3 regions of the Polymorphospora sp. NPDC050346 genome follow, and region 2 is predicted to be linked to each of the others. Evidence: riboswitches for the same ligand, from Rfam matches in the RefSeq annotation. Region 2 holds a riboswitch; each other region holds the start of a gene.
What was found. A riboswitch is a leader RNA that binds a small molecule or an ion and turns the genes downstream of it on or off. The one in region 2 is predicted to bind cyclic di-AMP.
Positions count from the first base shown of each region.

Region 1: linked by a shared signal. The riboswitch ahead of AB0I42_RS31565 (NlpC/P60 family protein) and the one ahead of AB0I42_RS24325 (C39 family peptidase) in region 2 are both predicted to bind cyclic di-AMP.
Region 3: linked by a shared signal. The riboswitch ahead of AB0I42_RS21455 (hypothetical protein) and the one ahead of AB0I42_RS24325 (C39 family peptidase) in region 2 are both predicted to bind cyclic di-AMP.

Region 1 covers NZ_JBFAKM010000043.1:41,362-44,627, reverse strand. The annotation lists gene AB0I42_RS31570 (peptidoglycan recognition family protein) at 1-1,347, opposite strand, end outside; cyclic di-AMP (ydaO/yuaA leader) riboswitch at 1,577-1,716, shown strand; gene AB0I42_RS31565 (NlpC/P60 family protein) at 1,811-2,773, shown strand; gene dcd (dCTP deaminase) at 2,834-3,266, opposite strand, start outside.
Region 2 covers NZ_JBFAKM010000025.1:102,514-105,779, reverse strand. The annotation lists gene AB0I42_RS24335 (peroxiredoxin) at 1-243, opposite strand, end outside; gene AB0I42_RS24330 (SDR family oxidoreductase) at 348-1,085, shown strand; gene AB0I42_RS24325 (C39 family peptidase) at 1,141-1,854, opposite strand; cyclic di-AMP (ydaO/yuaA leader) riboswitch at 2,244-2,383, opposite strand; gene AB0I42_RS24320 (helix-turn-helix transcriptional regulator) at 2,797-3,240, shown strand; gene AB0I42_RS24315 (VOC family protein) at 3,251-3,266, shown strand, end outside.
Region 3 covers NZ_JBFAKM010000021.1:7,796-11,061, reverse strand. The annotation lists gene AB0I42_RS21460 (TetR family transcriptional regulator) at 1-173, shown strand, start outside; gene AB0I42_RS21455 (hypothetical protein) at 285-1,340, opposite strand; cyclic di-AMP (ydaO/yuaA leader) riboswitch at 1,344-1,473, opposite strand; gene AB0I42_RS21450 (cation diffusion facilitator family transporter) at 1,631-2,545, opposite strand; gene AB0I42_RS21445 (hypothetical protein) at 2,925-3,266, shown strand, end outside.

The sequences.
Region 1 (3,266 bases), on a different contig from region 2:
GTCGATCGTGACCAGGCCGGTACGGTGCGTGCCGGTGCTCCAGAACGGCGCCTTCAGCAGGTCGAAGTAGTGCGACCAGTTCCAGTACGGGCCCGGGTCCCAGTGCATGCTGCCCATGTTGCTGGCGAGCGTGCCGGGCACGTTGTCGTGCCCGATGATGTGCTGCCGGTCGAGCGGGATGCCGAGCCGCAGCGCCAGGTGCCGCACCAGCTTGGCGGAGGTGCGGTACATCGCCTCGGTGTACCAGGTGCCCTGGGCCGCGAAGCCTTCGTGCTCCAGGCCGATCGCCTTGGCGTTGACGAACCAGTTGCCGGCGTGCCAGCCGACATCCTTGGCCTTCAGGTGCTGGGCGATGTGCCCGTCGACCGAGCGCAGCGTGTAGTGCCAGCTCACCCAGTTCTTGTCCTGGGCCAGCCGGGTCGTGCCGGCGAAGTAGCCCTCGGCGTCGTGGATGACGATGTACTCGATCTTCTGCTGGGCCGGCCGGTTGCCCTTGTCGTGGTTGCCGTAGCTGGTCGGAACCGTGCCGTCGCCGCGCAGTTCGTACGGTGCCGGCAGCCACTCGCAGGAGATGTCGTCCGGGCACTCCAGCCCGTCGGGGCGGGCCAGCTTGCGCAGGCCGAGCCGGTCCAGCCAGGACGTCGCCGGGGTGAGGCCGGCGTGCCGGGCCAGGCTGACCTGGTGGCCGTCGTCGGTCCGTCGGGTCGCGCCGGTACGGATCGTCGAGTAGACCTCGTCGGCGAAGGCGGCCGCCGCGTCACGGGTGTCGGCGCCGGAGTAGCGGGCGACCGCGCCGTACCAGTCGGCCGGGTCGCTGCCGGCACCCTGCGGGGCACCCAGTTCCCGCTGGTACACGGCGAGCAGCGCGGCGCCGCCGCGGATGTTGACCACCGGGTCGGTACGCAGCGCCTCGGCTCCGGCCCCGGTCAGTCCGGCGGCGGTGCCGAGGGTACGCAGCGCCGCCTCGTCCGGCGGGTTGGGCGCGGGGTGTTCGAGTTCGATCGCCTCGCGGGAGGTGTCGCCGCGCGGGTCCTCGTGGGTGCCGTGGTGGCCGGGCACCGGCAGGCTCGCCACGTGCGCGGCGTCGGTGAGGTGCATCGGGCCGTACCCGCCGCTCGTGCTCGGCGTGCCGGCGTTGGTGTCCCAGCGCGACTGCAGGTACGACACGCCGAGCAGGATGCTCTCCGGTACGCCGTACTCGGCGGACGCGGCGGCGTACTGCTGCTGTCTGGTATCGGTCGGGGCTGGCACGGCGGGTGCCGGGCTGACCGGCACGAGCGTCGCGGCGCCGACGACCGCGACGCTGAGCAGGATCCGCCTGCCCGTCGGCTTGGTGAGACGCTGCATCGAACCTCCAGTCGGATTGATCTATGTCGTCACCTTCGTCCGTGTGGCCGCTCCCGTCAATGGATTCCGGACGATGTCTGCGTACTGTAGGAAACTTTCATGCCTGACTGACTGCGACAGACTTGACACGCAACGGATTTCACAGGTCCGGTGGTTGCGCATTGATAACGGCGCTGCCTAATGTGATGAACCGTCGAGCGGGATCCGGCCATCCACCAGGGATGGCGTCGACTCGACACCGCCGAGTCACAACAAGGTCGTGAGCCGGGGACCCAGAAGTAACCGGGGTGAATCCGCAGACTTGCGGTAGGGCGCAACTCTCCCGCCCGAACCCGTCAGCTAACCCGGTAGGCGGTCCGAAGGAGAAGGAGCACCGACCCCGGTGGCTGATCATGCACCGTGGCGCCGACCCTTCCGGCCGGCGACCGCCGGCCGACCGCCGGCCCTGCCACGTCTCCGCCGGTTGACGAGGACAACCGTCTTCGTCGCCGTCGCCAGTGTCGCCATCGTCCTCTTCGGAGCGGTGCCCGCCCAGGCCGAGCCGACCGTCGCCGAGATCGAAGCCCAGATCGACAAGTCGTGGAGCCAGCTCGAGCCGGTGATCGAGCAACACAACGCCACCCGCGAGCAGTTGGCGACGAAGAAGAAGCAGGCCGACGGCCTCGCCGCGAAGATCGCCCCGCTTCAGCTCCAGGTCGACCTGGCCATGGAACGCGTCGGTCAGTTCGCGACCCGCGCCTACAAGGGCGGCAACACGTCGGCGTTGAACTCGATTCTCACCAACGGCTCGCCACAGACCCTCGCCGACCAGCTGGAACTGCTCGACCAGTTCGCCCGCCGGCAGGCCCGCGACATCCAGAGCGTGGTCGACCTCAAGGCGCAGTACACGGCGCAGAAGGGCCCGCTCGACACCCTCGTCGCCCAGCTCACCACCACCGAGGCCGAGCTGGCAGCCAAGACCAAGCAGATCAACGCGGACATCAAGAAGCTCCAGGATCTGCGGCTCAAGGCGTACGGCACCTCCGGCGGCCTCGGCTCGCTGCGTCCGGCGCCCTGTCCGGCGACGTACCCGGGTGGGCCGGCCAGCACGGTCGCCAAGTTCGCCTGCTCCCAGATCGGCAAGCCCTACGTCTGGGGCGCCTCCGGGCCGAACGGCTACGACTGCTCCGGCCTGATGCTCGCCGCCTGGGGCAAGGTCGGCGTACGACTGCCGCACAACGCCGCCGCCCAGCGCCGGATGATGCCCTCGATCAGCCGCTCCGAGCTGCGCCCCGGTGACTTCGTCTTCTACAACTCCGACCTCAGCCACGTCGGCATGTACGTCGGCAACGGCTGGCTGGTGCATGCCTCCCAGGCCGGCGTACCGGTCCTGATGAAGCGCTACGACAACGGCACGATTCACAGCTTCGGCCGCCCCAGGATGTGACGGCGACGCCAAAAGGGGCGCCTCCCTCGACGGGAGGCGCCCCTTTACTGCCTTCGTGCCTCAGCGGACCGGCCAGGTCCGCCAGTTCTGCCACGAGCGGCTCGGCGTCGGCCCACGCTGCCCCTGGTAGCGCGAACCGTAGACCGCCGACCCGTACGGGTGCTCGGCCGGCGACGACAGCCGGAAGATGCAGAGCTGACCGATCTTCATCCCCGGCCAGAGCGTGATCGGCAGGTTGGCCACGTTGGACAGCTCCAGCGTCACGTGCCCGGAGAAGCCCGGATCGATGAAGCCGGCCGTCGAATGCGTCAGCAGGCCGAGCCGGCCGAGACTCGACTTGCCCTCCAGTCGTCCGGCGAGCTGGTCGCCGAGGGAGATCACCTCGAGCGTCGACGCGAGCACGAACTCGCCCGGATGCAGCACGAACGGCTCCCCGTCCGGCACCTCGACCGCCGAGGTCAGGTCGTCCTGCTGCACGGACGGGTCGATGTGC
Region 2 (3,266 bases):
CCGCTGCCGCTCCACCGAGTCACGACTGACCCCCACCAACTGCGCCCCCACCTGCGAAAACTCGTCAGCCAGGTCCCGGAAATGACAGCTTTCGGCAGTACACCCCGGCGTCAGCGCCGCCGGATAGAAGAACACCACCACCGGCCCGTCCGCCAGCAGCGCACTCAACCGCCGCGGCGCACCCGTCTCGTCCGGCAGTTCGAAGTCCTCGACCAGATCACCCTTGCCCAGACCGGCCACCACGCACCTCCACGTCGTCGACCGGCCCACCGTACGCCGGCCATCCACACCGGACGGCGGCGCGGTAGCGTCACCACCACGACCAGCCGAAAGAGGGGGAGTGGGCAGTGCCCGACACACCGGTCACCGTGGTAACCGGCGGCAGCCGCGGAATCGGCGCCGCCACCGTACGCCGGCTCGCCGCCGCCGGACACGACATCGCACTGTGCTACCGCGACGACGCCGCCGCCGCCGAAACCGTCCTCGCCGACGTCCACGCCACCGGCCGGCGCGGCATCGCCGTACGCGCCGACGTCACCGACCCCGACCAGGTCACCGACCTGTTCGACCAGACCGAAACGAAACTGGGGGCGGTCACCGGCCTGGTCAACAACGCCGGCGTCACCAGCCGCATCGGCCCGCTCGTCGACCTCACCCCGCAAGACCTGCGCCACGTCATCGACGTCAACCTCGTCAGCGCCATCCTCTGCGCCCAACAGGCCGCCCGCCGCATGAACGCCGGCGGCGCCATCGTCAACGTCTCGTCCGCCGCCGCCACCCTCGGCTCACCCGGCGAATACATCCACTACGCCGCAGCCAAGGCCGGCGTCGACGCCCTCACCATCGGCCTGTCCAAAGAACTCGGCCCACGCGGCATCCGCGTCAACGGCGTCGCACCCGGCACCGTCTGGACCGACATCCACACCGTCTCCGGCGACCCCGACCGCCCCAACCGCATCGCCCAGCGCGCACCACTGGGCCGCGCCGGCGACGCACCCGAGATCGCCCACGCCATCGCCTGGCTGCTCAGCCCCGAGGCGTCGTACGCCACCGGCACCATCCTGCGCGTCGCCGGCGGACTCTGACCCACGACAAAGGGCCGGCCCACCAGGGCCGGCCCTTTGTTCCGTACGTACCCGGTCAGTACGAGTAACCGCGCGACGCCATCCAGTGCGCCATCGTGATCGTGCTCATCCAGTAGCTCGCCGGACCGACACCACTGGGATCGGCGACCTGCACCTGCCGCCCCTCGTCGCCGTAACCGACGATCGTCACGTAGTGCCCACCGGGGAAGCTGCGCCAGAAGCCGTCGTTGTCCGTCGCCCCGCCGACGATGTTCGCCACCACCGGCCGCCCCTTGCCGACCGCCTCGACCACGTCCGCCTGCAGCCGGTCCATCTGCGCCGACGTCGCCTTCTGGCCGGGAATCTCCCGCACCCGGTAGGCGTCCCCGCCGACCACCTTGTTCAACACCCGCGCGATGTCGTGCGACGAGTTCGTCCCGGCGAACGTCGTACCCAGCTGCCCCGCCAGGTTGTCCTGGCTCGGCGTGTGCCCCTGCGCGCTCAGCGCGATACGGGTCGACGCCGGACCGCAGTAGTAGGCGTTCGGCTGGTACTGGAAGTCGTACGACAACGTCTTCTCCGCCGGCGCCTTCGGGGCGGCCTCCTTGGGTGCGGCCTCCTTCGGGGCGGCCTCCTGCGGCGGCGCCGCCTGGGCCCGCTCCGGCGTCAGCGCCAACTGCACCACACCCGACTCGGCGCCCGCGTTTGACTCCGCACCGGTCGGGGTACCGGACGAAAGGCTGCCCGTCGTCGCGGCCACCGCCAGCACGGCCGCCGACGCCACGGCCACCGAACGGAAACGGTTGGGGATAACCCGACGGAACGGATTGTACGAACGAGAGTTTTCCACTTGAAGCTCCATTACCCGCCGACTGTCGTCGGCGTCCCAATCGAAAACGGCAGACGTCGACCAGACCGACGAATCGCGACCCACCCGGGACAGGGCCCGCACAACCGACAGCGGGCCGCAAACGGCACCGCCGCCACAACGGGAGACGCGAAACAGGAAAAGGACAGCCGGCAACGGCCGGCTCAGTCGATTCCGAACCGATCTGGTGTCGTGATCAGTGATCCGGCGTCAGCAAACAGCCAGGATCGTCGGTCCACGCGACAAACGGCCGCACGACAGGGAAATGGGGGATGTGCCAACCAGGCACGCTCGGTACCGCACGAACAGTCGTCTCCTTCCACAACCGCCTACCGGGTTAGCTGACGGATTCGGACGGGAAAGGTCGCCCTACCGCAGGCATCGGCCCACGGATTCACCCCGATTGCTTGGGTCCCCGGCTCGTACGAATACGACTAAGCGGATCCGCTCCGGCGCCATCGGCTGATGACCCAACAACCGGAACGGATTTCCCGACCGTACTGGCCGCCCTCCCGCCCTGCCAAGACCGGATTCTGGCGGTGCGATCTATCGCACTCGCGTTCGCCGCACCCGGGCGAAGCCGGGCCGCAAGCGCCCAGTAAAGCCAAAACGGAACGGACGGCGTGTGCACCACCGAAACAACGGCGCCCCCAAGGCCCACCGTCGATACATCACCCGACCACGACGCCACCGAAAAGACGACCCCCATGCCCTCTCGGCCAAATCATCGGGTACGGGCAGCCAGGCCACCCGCCACGACACCAAAGGTGCCCGTGTGACGCCCGGCCACCAGTGGGAAAAAGCCGGCCGAACCACCCCGACCACGCTGGGCAACCCCACCACCGCCATGGCACCATCACGCACGTGACCAGCAACTCCGCCACGACGCAGCACCTGCGCGACCTCGCCCGCCTGCGCCGCGTCCGGGACCGGATCGACCGGGAGTACGCCCGGCCGCTGGACGTCGAGGCCCTCGCCCGCGGCGTGAACATGTCCGCCGGACACCTCAGCCGCCAGTTCCGGCTCGCCTACGGCGAATCGCCCTACTCCTACCTGATGACCCGACGCATCGAACGCGCCATGGCCCTGCTCCGCCGCGGCGACCTCAGCGTCACCGAGGTCTGCTTCACCGTCGGCTGCGCCTCACTGGGCACCTTCAGCACCCGCTTCACCGAACTCGTCGGCGTCCCGCCCAGCGTCTACCGCCGCCAGGCCGAACACGCCACCGCGGGAATCCCGTCATGCGTCGCCAAACAGGTGACCAGACCGATCAGGAATCGAGAAGCAGCAGCCCCCGGCCACAACTAGCGTGACCGGCATGGACATCACCATTC
Region 3 (3,266 bases), on a different contig from region 2:
GATGGGGCGTGGTGTGGCTGCGCGACCTCGGCTCGACCGACCCGGCGCGGGACACCCGACTGGTCATGGACCACCTGGACGGCACCATGCTGCACCAGCTGTCGATGCCGGTCGCCGACTTCGACCCCCGCCCCGGCATCCGGGCCGTGCTCGCCGGCGTACTCGGTCGTTGACGACGATGGCCGGTGCCGGGACCGGCGCTGACGACGATGGCCGGTGCCGGGATCGGCGCCGACGACGATGGCCGGGCGCCCCTCGGGCGGCCCGGCCATCGGTCGCTTCGGCTAGTACACCGACAGGTGTACGTGGTTGGTGTGGTCGCTGGACGGGTCGCCGCCGCCCCGGTAGGCCTTCCAGCCGCTGCCGGGCAACCAGATCTGCTTGAACCAGATCACGTAGAGCACGCCGAGCCGGCTGGCGTTGTTGACGTAGTACGCGGCCAGGTTGTTGCCGTACGTGCGGTCGCCGCCGGTCGCCACGCCCCCGAACCCGCCCTTCTGGGCGGCGAAGTCGCAGGCCCGGCCCTTCGGGTGTTCACCGGAGCCACCGCTGCGGTAGCAGGAGACGTACCGGGTGAAGCCGGCCGCCTTGGCCTGGTTGAGCGCGTGCAGCGTGCGCGGGGTGATGCAGCCCGAGGTGGTCGGGTCGTTGATCGTGCACCCCTCGCTGGGCCACGAGCCGTTGGCGTTGCGCGGTGCCGGCTTCGCCGACGCCGACCCGGAACCCGACCCGGAGCCCGAGCCCTGCACCCCGGAGCTGGACTGGCCGCTGCCGGCCTCGGCCAGTGCCCGTTCGGCCTGCTTCTTGCGCTGGTCCATGGTGGCGAGCTGCTTCTTCTGCTCGCGGATCTCGTTGTCGACCGCGGCCCGGGCCCGGGTCTCCTGCTCCTGCGTCTCCTGGAGCAGGCGCAGCTGTCGGTCCTCGCTGGCGGCGAGGTTGCCCAGCGCCGTGGTCCGGTCGAGGAAGCCCTCCGGTGAGCTGGTGTTGAGCAGGGCGGCGATCGGCCCGATCCGGCCGGTGCGGTAGGCCCGCGAGGCCAGTTCGCCGACCGCCTGGCCGCGTACGGTCAGCTCCTCGCCGATGGTCTTCAGCCGGGCGTCGAGTTCCCGCTGGCGCTTGGTGGAGTTGTCGAGCGCCGCCTTGGCGTCGACGTATCCCTTGGTCGCGGCGTCGAGCTGGTCGCGCAGCTTCTTGGTGCCGCCCTCGTCGTCGGTGTCGCCCGGCGCGAGTGCCTGCCGGGCCGGGACGCTGCCGACCGGCGCGGCGGTCGCCGGTGCCGCGCCGAACGCGACGGCGACGGCCAGCAGCGCGGCCAGGAGTCCTTTTTCTCTCAACCTCACGAACAGTCCTTCCGTCAGCCGCCGACCGGGTTAGCTGACGGGTTCGGGACGGAAGATCCCTACCGCTGTCGCGGATGCACCCCGAGTAACGATGGTTCCCCGGCTCGCCAAGGCGATTAGGCGACGGCCGCCGCAGGCACCGAGGGGCGCCGCCCGGCGGAGGCCGCGGCCGAGCCTACCGGTAGCCGTCCGGCGGGCGGGGGACAGCAAGTGCGGTGATCCACTGATATTTCAGGACAAAGCTGGCCGACAGTATCGGGCAGGTCACGAAACTTAAGTCGCAGCTAAGGTCACCAGTGCGCCGGGCCGCAATCGCCCTTCGACGCAGCGGGTTCGACCTGCAACGTGGCGTGTTCGATGTGGAAGTCGTCGTGCAGCGCCTCCCGCGCGGCGGCCAGCACCGCGCCGACCTCGGCGGCCGGGTCGACCGTCAGGTGCGCCGAGGCGACATCCATGCCCGAGGTCAGTGTCCACACGTGCAGGTCGTGCACATCCGACACCCCGGGTACGGCCGCCAGCCGGGCCTGCACCGCCGGCACGTCGAGGTGCTCCGGGGCGGCCTGGACCAGGATCCGCACCGCCGCCCGGGCCAGCTTCCAGGTGCGCGGCAGGATGAACATGCCCACCGCGACCGCCACCACCGGGTCGACCCAGTACCAGTCGGTCAGCGTGATCAGCCCGGCGGCCACGATGACCCCGACCGAGCCGAACAGGTCGCCGAGCACCTCCAGGTAGGCCCCGCGCACGTTGATGCTCTCCTGCGCGCCCGCGCGCAGCAGCATGAACGCGACGATGTTGGCGATCAGGCCGAGTACGGCGACCAGCATCATCGGCCCGGCCAGCACGTGCGGCGGATCGTCGAACCGGCGTACCGCCTCGATCAGGACGTAGATCGCGACCCCGAAGAGCAGTACGGCGTTGGCCAGCGCGGCGAGCACCTCGAGCCGGTAGAGGCCGAAGGTCCGCTGCGGGTCGCCGGCCGCCCGGCGGGCCGCCGTGATCGCGGCGAGGGCCATCCCGATCCCGAGTACGTCGGTGAACATGTGCCCGGCGTCGGAGAGCAGCGCCAGCGAGCCCGTGATCAGGGCGGCGACCGCCTCGACCACCATGAAGACGGCGATCAGGAAGAAGGCGGCCCACAGCCGTCCCCGGTGCTTCTCGCCGGCCCGCTTCGCCTGCGCGCCGTGGTCGTGCCCGTGTCCCACGCGCTCCGCCCTCCGTCCGGTGGCCACCCCGGCGGCGGCCCGATCCAATGTATGTTCACATCGCTATGTATGCAAACATTGCATTGGTAACCACTTCCGGTAACCGTCACGGGCGCCGGATGCCCCCTCGTGGGTGGTTACGCCCGGTGAGCGTTGCCCGGGCCGGTGGTGAACCGAGCTGGAACTCCTCGGCCGGCCGGCCGGTCCCGAAGCGGGCGAGTTGTTGGGCAATTCCAACGGGGAGGAAAGCGGCGGCTAATTGGCATACGGGCTCCAAAAAATGGGTGTGTTCAGAGGGCTTATGCTGTCGCGTCGTGGGCCGGATGGCCTGTATGGCAAATGAATGATCGTCGCCACTCCGTGTTGGAGGTCCCGTCGCATGCCGCCGCCCGTTGGGGACGACCTGTGGTACGGGCCGGATGATCAATGGCCACGGCATGACCATCCGTCATTCCGGAATGCGTTCCGGGTGGCCCGGAAGGCCGGCTGGCACTTCCGGGGCACCCTTGGTCACGGGTTTGGTCGTGCCTATTGTGGTCGGGTCGATCGCGGTGGCGAGGTCTGCAAAGTCATCGTCAACAGCACGCCGAAAGACCCTGAGAGTCGGGTCAAGGATCTCCTCCGGGCGGTGCGGGACTGCCCGCATCGCTACGCGGGCCAGACGTCGCAGTTGGGCCTGGCGGGAAGGCTGCTCGACGATGCCGACCGGCTGCTCGACGCC